Regions from separate parts of the Mesorhizobium sp. DCY119 genome, predicted to be linked through region 2. Evidence: predicted binding sites of a transcription regulator. Region 2 holds the regulator's gene; each other region holds the start of a gene.
What was found. Region 2 encodes LexA, which represses DNA repair genes until DNA is damaged. Its sites were predicted from a motif close to TGTTCNNNNTGTGTTCNG; they were not measured.
Positions count from the first base shown of each region.

Region 1: a site for LexA is predicted at 2,069-2,086, ahead of DZG07_RS18465 (PA0069 family radical SAM protein). Genes of this name have one in related genera too.
Region 3: a site for LexA is predicted at 2,206-2,223, ahead of DZG07_RS02515 (YifB family Mg chelatase-like AAA ATPase). Genes of this name have one in related genera too.

Region 1 covers NZ_CP031834.1:3,796,618-3,800,800, forward strand. The annotation lists gene DZG07_RS18455 (glycosyltransferase) at 1-309, opposite strand, end outside; gene DZG07_RS18465 (PA0069 family radical SAM protein) at 2,160-3,314, shown strand; gene DZG07_RS18470 (ribonuclease HII) at 3,571-4,183, shown strand, end outside.
Region 2 covers NZ_CP031834.1:2,962,799-2,966,981, reverse strand. The annotation lists gene gltX (glutamate--tRNA ligase) at 1-360, opposite strand, end outside; gene DZG07_RS14445 (hypothetical protein) at 556-1,020, shown strand; gene DZG07_RS14440 (hypothetical protein) at 1,005-1,613, shown strand; gene lexA (transcriptional repressor LexA) at 1,634-2,353, opposite strand; gene glp (gephyrin-like molybdotransferase Glp) at 2,527-3,732, opposite strand; gene moaC (cyclic pyranopterin monophosphate synthase MoaC) at 3,733-4,183, opposite strand, start outside.
Region 3 covers NZ_CP031834.1:528,796-532,978, reverse strand. The annotation lists gene DZG07_RS02520 (transglutaminase-like cysteine peptidase) at 1-529, shown strand, start outside; gene DZG07_RS02515 (YifB family Mg chelatase-like AAA ATPase) at 581-2,116, opposite strand; gene gshB (glutathione synthase) at 2,304-3,242, opposite strand; gene DZG07_RS02505 (glycosyltransferase family 2 protein) at 3,453-4,183, shown strand, end outside.

The DNA of each region.
Region 1 (4,183 bases), 830 kb from region 2:
AAAGCGGGCAGGCATGGCCATCATCTCCATGTGGTCCTGCACGGCCTCGGTCCAGCCATCCACCAGCCGCGCGCCAGGTTCCAGCAGCAGCAGCCAGTCGCTCTTGGCCTGCGCCACGCCGGCACCTATGCCGCCGGTGATGTAGTGACAGCCGGCCTGATCGGCGACCTTGTGCGTCTGGTCCGACGAGCCGAGATCGCACACGATAACCTCGCGCACCGTGCCCTCGACAGCAGCACCCACCAGCGACGCCAGCGTGCGAGCCAGCGCTTCCTCGTTGTTCCGGGTTTCGATTACAACCGACAGCATAATATTCGCGTAGCCTAAACTTTTACCGAGCGCCACTTCGTAATTAGCCGGTTAGGCTTCAGCGGGCTGAATCTGCACTGCTGCGCCGGGCGTTGACGTTTAGCGAAGGCGCAACATGCCGTTCGTCATCCCGGAAACCGGAGCGAAGCGCAGGTTATCCGGGACCCATTCCGAGCATCCGCAGGCACGGCCCGGTCCTGACGGTGAGACCTCTGCACCGTTGCGTTCTTCTTTGAGGTTCTGGCATGGATCCCGGGTCTGCGCATTCGCTCCGCTCATGCTGCGCCCGGGATGACGAAGGAGAGGTCCGCGCTTCGAAGTTCAACTTTGGCGATTAGCGGTAACAACCATGAAGTCGTCATCCCGGAAACCGCAGCGAAGCGCAGGTTATCCGGGACCCATTGGTCGCAGCATCGTCAGGCGCGGCCCCGTCCTGATGTTGACGCGCGTTCAGCACCGCCGAAGCTCGTCTCCGTTCCGGCATGGGTCCCGGGTCTCCGCATTCGCTTCGCTCATGCTGCGCCCGGGATGACGAAGAGAGGACAGCACTTCTAACATCAACCTTGGCGATTGGCGGCGCCAACCATGAAGTCGTCATCCCGGAAACCGAAGCGAAGCGGAGGTTATCCGGGACCCATTCCGAGCATCGTCAGGCACGGTCCCGTCCTGATGTTGACGCGCATTCTGTACCGTCGAAACGCTTCTCCGTTCCGGCATGGATTCCCGACACTCTCCGCTCGTTCCTCGCTCACGAGGTCGAGAATGACGAATTGCATTTAGGCTTGCCGCTAATCTTCGGCCTTGGTGAGTTGCCGGCACGGCAGCTAAGAATCGCTGCCGATTTCGGACGATTTGCGGGCGTGGCAACCAACGAGCTCCGCCCATCTCCAACGTCGGCGGCTTGCCGCCGGGCAACCAGCAAGCTCGGCGCATCTCCAACGTTGGCGGCTTGCCGCCCGGGCAAACAACAAGCTCGTCATTCTCGACCTCGTGAGCGAGGAACGAGCGGAGAGTGTCGGGAATCCATGCCGGAACATCGGTGAAGGCCGCAGCGGTGCAGAACTGCCGAAGCTGAAGCTCGCGAATTGGGGGAAAGATTCACCGCAGATTTCCAACCAACCCATTGTTTCCACTCACCCCACACATTTTTTCACGCCCGATTTATCCCCCTCATTTCCACCTCCGGCATAATCCCCTCATCGCTCTTGCGGGACCGGGTTCTGGAACCGGGATCGGGGAGAGCGGCGGTGACCTCCCGCCCTGGTGTGGTAGCCAGGAACCCGAGGGCCCGACACAGGCCGGCGTCCTGCGGCCGCATGCCCTGACTGGAAGCTTCAGGTGAAAACCTGTGGCGGAAGGATCAAGGGCAGATCGCGCAGGATGCGGAGAACCCGCGGCGTCTTGTCCATGGAATGTACATGGAGCGGGCGTTGTGACCGACCGACTTCGGGACAGACACCGAGCGGGGCGCGGAAGTCGCGCCACGTACTAAACATTAGGAAGGCACGGCCATGCGCCCCGCTTCCCACCCTCGTAGAGGGGAGTTCTTTGACAATGGCCAGATGCGAAAGCAGGCGTGGCGATGATGAAGCGCGCCCACGTCTTCTCCCCCCTCGAGGGGGAGATGGCTGCAAAGCAGCCAGAGGGGGTCGTTCATGCCGCACTCGGCACAAAGGGAACGTCGAGCACTTCCGCAAGGACCCCACCCGGCCCTTCGGGCCACCCTCCCCTCAAAGGGGAGGGGAACGCCCGCTTACAAAGTTCTTGCTTTGTTCTCATTTTCAAAATAGGAATAGTTTCATGAACGGCGCGATTCGCGCCCCCGTAAAACCCGGTTGGAGAACGGCGGAATGGAACCGATTGCACGCGCAGATGTTGCGGCTTTCAGGAACGGAGGTTCCGCGATGGCCAATGCGATGATCGAGGAAAGCGGCATCCGAATTCACGACGAGCGCCGTCGTGGCCGGGCTGCCGGCATCAATCCGACCGGCCGGTTCGAGCCGGTGACGCGTCATGTCTTCGACGATGGCTGGAACAGCTTTGAGGAACTGCCTCCGTTCAAGACGGAGGTGCAGACCGAAAAGCCGCGCACCATCATCACCCGCAACACATCGCCGGACATTTCCTTCGACCGTTCGATCAATCCCTATCGCGGCTGCGAACATGGTTGCGTCTATTGCTTCGCCCGGCCGACCCACAGCTATATGGGCATGTCGCCGGGGCTCGATTTCGAATCCAAGCTGTTTGCCAAGCCGGATGCCGCAAAACTGCTGGACAAGGAGCTTTCCAAGGAAGGCTATCAGGCACGCACCATCGCCATCGGCACCAACACCGACCCCTACCAGCCGATCGAAAAGCAGTGGCGCATCATGCGCGAAATCCTGGAAGTTCTGGAGGCGCGCAGCCACCCTGTCGGCATCGTCACCAAGTCGGCGCTGGTCACGCGCGACATCGACATCCTGTCGCGGATGGCCGAGCGTGGGCTCGCCAAGGTGGCATTGTCGGTGACGACGCTGGACCGGATGCTTGCCCGCACCATGGAGCCGCGCGCGTCCACACCGACCAAGCGCCTCGAAGCCATTCGCCAGTTGAGCGATGCCGGCATTCCGGTCGGCGTGATGGCAGCCCCCATCATTCCGGGCCTCAACGACCAGGAGATCGAGCGCATCCTCGACTCGGCCCGCGCCGCCGGCGCGCGCGAGGCGGGCTATGTCATCCTGCGCCTGCCGCTGGAAGTCAGCCCGATCTTCAAGGACTGGCTGCTGCGCCACTATCCCGACCGCTACCGGCACGTCATGTCGCTGATACGCTCGATGCGCGACGGCAAGGATTACGATGCCGAATGGGGCAAGCGCATGAAGGGCACCGGTCCCTATGCCTGGCAGATCGGCCGCCGTTTCGAAATCACCGCGCGCAAGCTCGGTCTGAATGTCGAAAGGAAGCAGCTGCGCACCGACCTGTTCGTCGGCGTCGAGAAGAAGAACGAACAGCTGATGCTGCTTTAGCCTTGGGTTTGTTGAGATTCGGGTCAGGCCGAGTCGAAAGTGATGGTTTTTGAGAACCGGAGCGGAGCGTACATTTGGGTACGTGAGCACCGGAAGCGCAGAAAGCCATCACTTGCAGACCGGCATCACCCGAATATCGATAAACCGAAAATCCCGTCCGGCTTTTCCCCGACTGCCGACGGTGCCTTCCCTGCCCCCGCCCCTCGGCTCGGAAGGACTTGCGGAGAATCGGGGCCGATGCGACCATCGCCGCACCATGGCTCGCGCACGCTCCGATTCTCCGCCCCTCTTCGAAATCCTCGAACGACCCGATTTTTCGGTCGAGACGCGCGCGATCGCGCGCGGCCAGTGGCCGGTCGCCGGAATGGACGAGGCCGGCCGTGGCCCGCTCGCCGGGCCGGTGGTCGCGGCCGCAGTCGTGCTCGATCCGAAGCGCATTCCCGCCGGGCTCGACGATTCCAAGCGGCTCACCGGCATCCAGCGCGAGGAGCTTTTTTCAGAAATCCTTGCCACCGCCCTCGGCGTCTCGATGGCCTCGGTCTGTGCGGAAGGCATCGATCGCAGCGATATCCGCAAGGCCAGCCTGGAAGCCATGCGGCGTTCGCTGTGCGGCCTGCCGCTGGCGCCAAAACTGGCGCTTGCCGATGGCCGCGACGTGCCGCCCGGCCTGCCCTGCGATTGCGAAGCGCTGGTGAAGGGCGATCAGCGCTCGCAGTCGATCGCCGCCGCCTCGATCGTCGCCAAGGTCATGCGCGACCGCATGATGACCGGCTGCGGCCAGACCGACACGCGCTACGGCTTCGAAATCCATATGGGCTATGCGACCGCGCGTCACCGCGCAGCAATCGACGTCCATGGCGCGGTCGCGC
Region 2 (4,183 bases):
CGGGCGGCCCTCGGCGCGGGCCTTTTCGCGCATTTCCGTAAGCTCCTCGGGCGAGGCGTAGCAATAATAGGCTTTGCCGGCGCGCACCAGTTCCTCCGCTACCTCGCGGTGGCGCGGCGCGCGCTCGAACTGCGATACCGGCTCGCCTTCCCAGTGCAGACCGAGCCAGGCAAGGCCGTCCAGGATAGCTGCGGTCGCCGCATCCGTGGAACGCTCGCGGTCGGTATCTTCGATGCGCAGCAGCATCGTGCCGCCGGTGTGGCGCGCATAGAGCCAGTTGAACAGGGCCGTGCGGGCGCCGCCGATATGCAAATAGCCGGTGGGCGAGGGGGCGAAGCGGGTAATGACTGTGTCGGACATAGGATTTCCAGAAGGCAGGGACGGGCCGGCGAGAGCCGAAGATGGCACGCATGGCAATTTGGTAGCGTTCATGTAGCATGGCTGGTCAGGGGTGCAAGGGGCAGGGGCAAGCCGAGAACGGCGCGAGGTGCGCGCGCGCCGGCCAGGCCCCGAATTGGGGAAACCTGGATGGCGCGCGAGACATCCACAGGCGAGGTGAGCGAGCGGGCGCAATTTGCCTATCCGCTCGACGCGCCGCTTGTTTCGCCTCCCTCGCGATTACCATCAGCCGAACCGGCTCCGACACCGCTGGCACCTTGGAAATCTCGACCGCCGCTTCTGCCGGCAGCCTGGCGCAAGAAGCTTCAGGTTGTCCCGTCGCGCGCACGCGCCACGCGCTCCTTCGCGTCGGCAATCGTCCTGGAACTTGAGCGCGGCACGCCGTTTCTTCTCGTTCCGGTGTTTCTGGCGCTCGGTGCCATCATCTATTACGGGCTCGAGGCTGAGCCGGATTTCCTGCCGATGTTTGGTGGCAGCGCCGTCCTGTCAGCTTTGCTTTTGCTGCTGCCTTCGCATCAACAGTTGTTCCGTTTTGCGGCGGTGGGGGTGTTGATCTGCGTCGTCGGCCGAACGAATTCACCATCGAAAACTGGAAGCGGGCGCTGTTGTCGGAATATCTGATCAAGCCGGTCGATACGATCAATGATGCCGGCAAGAAAAGGTCGAGCCGGGCTGGGCGCCGTAATTCACCAACCGACGCGTCCTTCGATGATTCCGCGGAAATTGAAGCGGCCGACCTTGCATCAAGCGATACGGCCGTTTCGTCGGGACAATCTCGCGAAAAGCCGGTGAACTCGCTCGCTGCTGGTTTCGATTGCCATAACGGTCTGTGTCTGGCGACGCACAGATCGGGCGCAATCATCGCTCACGCTGCCGATTGGCGTTCCGCGCGACGCGCGTGCGACTATGCCAGCCTCATCGTGATCGACGACGCGACTGCCGAGGATGTCTGCGAAGACGCCGTCCCGCTGGTTGTCACCAAGCGCGAACTGGCCAAGTTCGGCAGCGCCGCCGTCTATCTCTATGGCGACATTTCGGATCGTCGTGCCGAAATTCGTTTCGCGCTGACACAACCATACCGCCCCTGGCATACACAACGAGCATTTTCTCGAGAGGCGAGAGGACTGCCGCCTTATCAGCGGAGAGAAAGTAAGCCGGCGAACAATCAGTTAAAAAAGTCGAGATACTCAAATTCGCGAAGCGCCAAACCATAGTCAGGCGCTGCCGCGTGTCGTCAATAACGCCGGATCAATCCCACCAGCTTGCCCTGGACCTTCACACGGTCAGGTCCGAAAATCCGCGTTTCATAGGCTGGATTGGCGGCTTCCAGCGCAATGGAAGCGCCCTTGCGGCGGAAGCGCTTGAGCGTGGCTTCCTCTTCATCTACCAGCGCAACGACGATTTCGCCGGGGTTTGCCGTATTGGCATTGCGGATGATCACCGTGTCGCCGTCAAAAATACCGGCCTCGATCATCGAATCGCCTTTGACTTCAAGCGCATAGTGCTCGCCGCCCATGATCATCTCCGGCGGCACGGAGATTGAATGCGTCTTGTGCTGGATGGCTTCGATCGGCACACCGGCAGCGATCCGGCCCATTACGGGGATCGAAACGGCGGAGCCGACATCATCATTCCCGGCTACAGGGCCGCGCGCAGGTTCCGGGGGGCGTCGACCTAGGCTGCCCTCGATGACGCTCGGCGAGAATTTCGCGCGCTGCGGTGCCAGCCCGGGGGCCATGGAGTCGGGCAGGCGGAGAACTTCGAGTGCGCGAGCGCGATTCGGTAGCCGGCGAATGAACCCGCGCTCTTCAAGAGCAGTGATCAACCTGTGGATGCCGGATTTCGATGCCAGATCGAGCGCTTCCTTCATTTCATCGAAGGAAGGCGGGATTCCCGCTTCTTTCATCCTCTCGTGGATGAACATTAGAAGCTCGTGTTGCTTGCGCGTCAGCATGGCCACCCCCGAAGAATCAAACCAAAAACAAAACCAGAACAAACACTATCTGTTCCATTTGTGTTCTGCAACCGTTTAAATTTTAATGAATATCTTAAGGTACTGGAAACAATACGCGAACGCGCCGATATTGGAACCAGTCGATCGGATATGTGCCGATCGATAGGCCTGACCTAGCGAATCCTCAGGACGGTGCATGGCGCACCAGCCTCGGCCGCCGGCGCAAAAGGTTCGCGGATGATCAACGCATTGGCCTCGGTGAATGTCCTCAGCATTGAGGAATCCTGGATCTCGAACGGCGTCGCTACGAGCCCGGCATCGTCGTCTCGAAGAACGGCGCGCACATAATCCTGGCGCAGATCGTTGGCCTGCATTGCTGCGCCGAGGAAAGCCTCATGGATATCAGACACATGGTGCCGCCCGCCAAGTCGCGACAGCAGCGGCTTCAGGAACAGATGCGAGCAGACAAGACTCGCCACCGGATTTCCGGGCAAGCCGATGCAGCGGGTGTGCCCGAGTCGGCCGAACATCAGCGGCTTGCCGGGCCGCATAGCGATCTTCCAGAAATCGAGCTTTACGCCTTCGCTGGTCAAAACGTCGTGGATGAAGTCGTGATCGCCGACGGATGCGCCGCCCAGAGTCACGATCACGTCTGCGCCGGCCTCCATGGCTCGCTTGATCAGCGCCGCGATGGCCTCCTTGCGATCGGGCGCGATGCCGAGGTCGAGCACCCTTGCGCCAACCGATTCGGCGATCGCTGCCACGCCGAAGCTGTTCGAGGCGATGATCTGGTCGGGGCCTGGTTCGCTGCCCGGCGGCAAAAGCTCGTCGCCGGTGGCGATGATCGCCAGCAGCGGCTTTTTCACGACGGGAAGGCGAGGGTGGTTGGCCGAGGCTGCAAGCGAAAGCGCACCCGCGTCCAGGACCCTGCCTTTGTCCAGCAGCAGGTCGCCTGTGGAAAAATCGAGGCCCCGGCGCCTTATGTGGCGACCGGCATCCACCGTTTCGGTGACCTCTACGGTTCTGCCATCGAGCTTTCGGGTGTTCTCCTGAATGACGATGGTATCGACACCATCCGGCATCGGCGCTCCCGTGAAGATGCGGACGGCCTGACCCGGCTCTACTTTGCCGGCAAAGCGCCGCCCAGCCGGAGCTTCGCCGATAACGTGCAGCGTTGCCGGGACATTGGCGACGTCAGCACTGCGCACCGCATATCCATCCATGGCCGATGCGTCGAACGGCGGTTGCGTGCGCAGCGCTCGTACAGGTTCGGCCAGCACGCGCTCGGCAGCCTCGGCCAACGCTACGGATTCCGCGTTGCCGGGACCGGCGCCATCTAGCAGTCGCTGTAGGGCCTCGGCGACCGGAAGGAGTGCCATCTATGCGTCCACCCGGTAGTCGCCGGATTTGCCGCCGGTCTTCTGGACCAGCCTGATGCCGGAAATGACCATGCCGCGATCGACGGCCTTGGCCATGTCGTAGATGGTCAGGCAGGCGACGGAAGCCGCCGTCAGCGCTTCCATTTCGACACCGGTCTTGCCGGTGACGCGGGCAAGTGCGGTCACGCGCAGGCCGGGCAGGGAATCGTCAGCTTCGATGTCGACCGAAACCTTGGTTAGGAGCAGCGGGTGGCAGAGCGGGATCAGCTCATGTGCCCGCTTGGCCGCCATGATGCCGGCGATGCGGGCGGTGCCGAGCACATCGCCCTTCTTGGCATTGCCATCCCGGATCAGTTTCAGCGTTTCGGGCAACATGGTGACGAAGCCCTCGGCGATCGCCGTGCGCTCTGTTTCAGCTTTTTCGCCGACATCGACCATATGCGCCTGGCCT
Region 3 (4,183 bases), 2.4 Mb from region 2:
GTCGTCGCCGATGGTCACGGGTGGCCTGACCTCGCAGCCGATCGGTCACTACGAGTTCTGCAAGATCAATCCCTCCGAATGCTCCATACGCTCGCGCAACTCAGTTCCGGAACATGTCACCGGATCTCTCTGGAAGACGCTTGTTGCCGTCAACCTCGAGGTCAACCGCGCCGTCACGCCGATGAACGATTTCGACATCTACGGCAAGGACGAGGTCTGGGCCTATCCCGACAACGGCGTCGGCGATTGCGAAGACTATGTGCTCGAAAAGCGCCGGCAGCTGATCCACAAGGGCCTGTCGGTATCCAACCTGCTGATAACCGTCGTGCGCAAGCCGGATGGCGAAGGCCATGCCGTTTTGACCGTGCGAACCGACAAGGGCGACTTCATCCTCGACAATCTGACGGATGCCGTGCGCCAGTGGGACGAAACCGGCTATCGCTTCCTCAAGCGTCAGGCCAGCGATCACACCGGTCACTGGGTCACGATCCGCGAAGGCCAGGCACCGCTCGTTGGCGCGGTTCAGTAGCTACGCCGTATAACGCCGCGCCATGCTTGACACAGCGGCGCCTCTTCCCTTCTACGCGGCTGCCTGTGCGAGCCGCTCACCAGTCATCCTGTAGGAAATAGCCTCCGCGAGATGAATGCGGCCGACGGTTTCGCTGCCGTCGAGATCGGCCAAAGTGCGCGCCACTTTCAGCACACGATGATAGGCGCGCGCCGAAAAGCCGAGCTTTTCGCTCGCATCATGCAACAGCGACAGCCCGGCTGCATCAGGCTTGGCGATCTCTTCGATGAGCGCGGTTGCGCAATGCGCATTGGTGAGCGACGCCGAGGCGCCGATGCGCTCGAAACGGTCCCGCTGAATGGCGCGGGCGGCCGACACGCGTGCCGCCACCACGGCGCTCTTTTCTGCAGCACCGGGCCGGATCAGATCGCTCGCCGAGACCGCCGGCACCTCGATGCGCAGGTCTATGCGGTCCAGCAACGGTCCCGAAATCCGCGCCTGATAGTCCGACTGGCAGCGCGGACCGCGCGCGCAGCGGTAACCGGGCTCGCCGGCCATGCCGCAGCGGCACGGGTTCATCGCCGCGATCAGCTGGATACGCGCCGGATAGGTGACGCGGTGATTGGCGCGCGCGATCATGCACTCGCCGGTTTCGAGCGGCTGGCGCAGCGCGTCGAGCGTCTGCGGCGAGAACTCCGGAAACTCGTCGAGGAACAGGACGCCATTGTGGGCGAGGGAAACCTCTCCCGGACGCACGCGAAGGCCGCCACCGACCATCGCCGCCATCGATGCCGAATGATGCGGCGCGCGAAAGGGCCGCCGGTCGGTCAGCCTGCCACCGGCGAGTTCGCCGGCAACCGAGGCGATCATCGAGACTTCGAGCAGTTCCTTGGGCGCCAGCGGCGGCAGAATGGAGGGCAGGCGCTGGGCGAGCATGGATTTTCCCGATCCGGGCGGCCCGACCATCATCAGATTGTGACCGCCGGCAGCGGCCACCTCCAGCGCGCGCTTGGCGCTCTCCTGCCCCTTGATATCGGCAAGATCCGGCAGGTCCGAGGCCGGCGCGTGGATGCTTGCCTCCGGCCGCGACAGAACCTGTGTGCCGCGGAAATGGTTGGCAATGCCGATCAGGCTTCGCGGCGCCAGTATGTCGATCTCCGAGCCTGCCCATGCCGCTTCCGGTCCGGACGCCGCCGGACAGATCAGGCCCTTGCCTTCGGCATTGGCTGCCATTGCCGCCGGCAGCGCACCGGACACTGCGGCGATCGTGCCGTCGAGCGACAATTCGCCAAGCACGACATAGCCGGAAAGCGCATCGCCCGGGACGGCGCCAAGTGCCGCCATCAGGCCGAGCGCGATCGGCAGGTCGTAGTGGCTGCCTTCCTTCGGCAGGTCTGCCGGTGCGAGATTAACGGTCACCTTCTTGGACGGCATCGACAGACCGGATGCGTGAAGCGCCGCCTGCACCCGTTCCCGGCTTTCGGCCACCGCCTTGTCGCCCAGGCCGACGATGTGCATGCCGACTTTACCGGGCGCGACCATCACCTGCACGTCGACGGGAACCGCCTCGATGCCCTGAAATGCAACCGTGCGTACGCGCGATACCATGCCGTCCCCCGACGTACCGCCGGACATCAGCTAGATGTCCAACCCAGTGATAACCCCAGGCCAGACAAGCATAGATTGTAGAGCAAATCAAGAACAAGACGGGAACAAAATTGCCGTCCAGATTGCAACCGGGTTGATGCCGGTTGCAACGCTGGAACATTCCATGGCGTTTGTTGGGCGCTGCGCCTCAGCGCTTCGCTTCCACCGCATCCCAGAACAGCGCGGCGATGTCGGCCCCGCCGAATTTCTTGACCTCGCGCACACCGGTCGGCGAGGTCACGTTGATCTCGGTCATGTAATCGCCGATCACGTCGATGCCGACGAGGATAAAACCGCGTTCCTTGAGCGAGGGGCCGATGCGCGCGCAGATTTCGCGCTCGCGTTCGGTCAGTTCCGTCTTTTCGGCGCGTCCGCCGACATGCATGTTGGAGCGGGAATCGTGCTCGGCAGGCACGCGGTTGATGGCGCCGACAGGCTCACCGTCGATCAGGATGATGCGCTTGTCGCCCTTGCGTACGTCCTTGAGATAGCGCTGGACGATGAAGGGTTCGCGGAACATCTGGCCGAACATTTCCAGCAGTGAGGCGAGGTTGCGGTCGGCCTCAAGCATATGGAAGATGCCCGCGCCGCCATTGCCGTAGAGCGGCTTGACGATGATGTCGCCGAACTCCTTGCGGAAGGCCGCCACCTCCAGAGGATCCTTGGTGATCAGCGTTTCCGGCATCAGGTCGGGAAACTCGGTAACGAAGATCTTTTCCGGGCTATTGCGCACCCAGGCCGGATCGTTGACCACCAGCGTCTTCGGGTGAATGCGCTCTAGGATATGCGTGGTGGTGATGTAGTTCATGTCGAAGGGCGGGTCCTGCCGCAGCAGCACCACGTCCATTTCCGAGAGATCGGTGCGCACGGGCTCGCCGAGCGTGAAATGGTTGCCCTTCTCGTCGCGCACCTCCAGCGTTTCCAGCCGCGCGAACACCTTGCCGCCGATCATGGACAGCCGGTCAGGCGTATAATGGAACAGCTTGTGCCCGCGCCGCTGCGCCTCGAGCGAGAGCGCGAAACTGGTGTCGCCGGCAATGTTGACGGTGGAGATGTGGTCCATCTGGACGGCGATGTTGAGCGGCATGAAGGCTTCTCCGGCGCTGCGGGCTTTTATCGTCGAGAGGATGTATAGCTTTGCCCGGCATCTGCCAATGGCGACCTTGCATCCTCCGGGTGCCCAGACTTCACCTCACGGAAATGTCTCGGAATGTCATGACCGCGTTAACAGGACGCCAATCATTCTCGGCTAAGAAGCTGGCAGACGTGCCGAAGAGCACGCTTGTCGAGGGTGGTCATGAACGCAGTCACGCCAATCCGGGCAGTCTCTGAAGATCAGATCGAACTGACCATTCTCATGCCCTGCCTCAACGAGGCTGAAACGCTTGCGACCTGCATCGGCAAGGCGCAGCACTTTTTGCAGCAAGCCGGCGTCTCTGGCGAAGTTCTCATAGCCGACAATGGCAGCACCGACGGTTCGCAGCTCATCGCTACCAGCCTTGGCGCCCGGGTCGTGCCCGTTCAGGCGCGGGGCTATGGCGCAGCCCTTCAGGGCGGCATAGCGGCGGCGCGCGGACGCTTCATCATCATGGGCGACGCCGACGATTCCTACGATTTCTGCGCGCTGGATGCCTTCGTGTCGCGCCTTCGTGAGGGTGCGGACCTGGTCATGGGCAACCGTTTTCAGGGCGGCATCGAAGCCGGCGCCATGCCGGTCCTGCACCGCTATCTCGGCAATCCCGTGCTGAGCTTCCTTGGCCGGCTGTTTTTCCGCATCAAGGCGGGAGACTTTCACTGCGGCCTGCGCGGCTTCAATGCCGAGCGCATCCGGGATCTGGACCTCAAGACGGCGGGCATGGAATTCGCCAGCGAAATGGTGGTGCGCAGCGCGCTCGCCGGCCTGCGCATCGAGGAAGTGCCGACCACGCTGAAGCCGGACGGCCGCAGCCGCCCGCCGCATCTCAAGACCTGGCGCGACGGCTGGCGCCATCTCAAATTCCTGCTGATGTACAATCCGCGCTGGCTGTT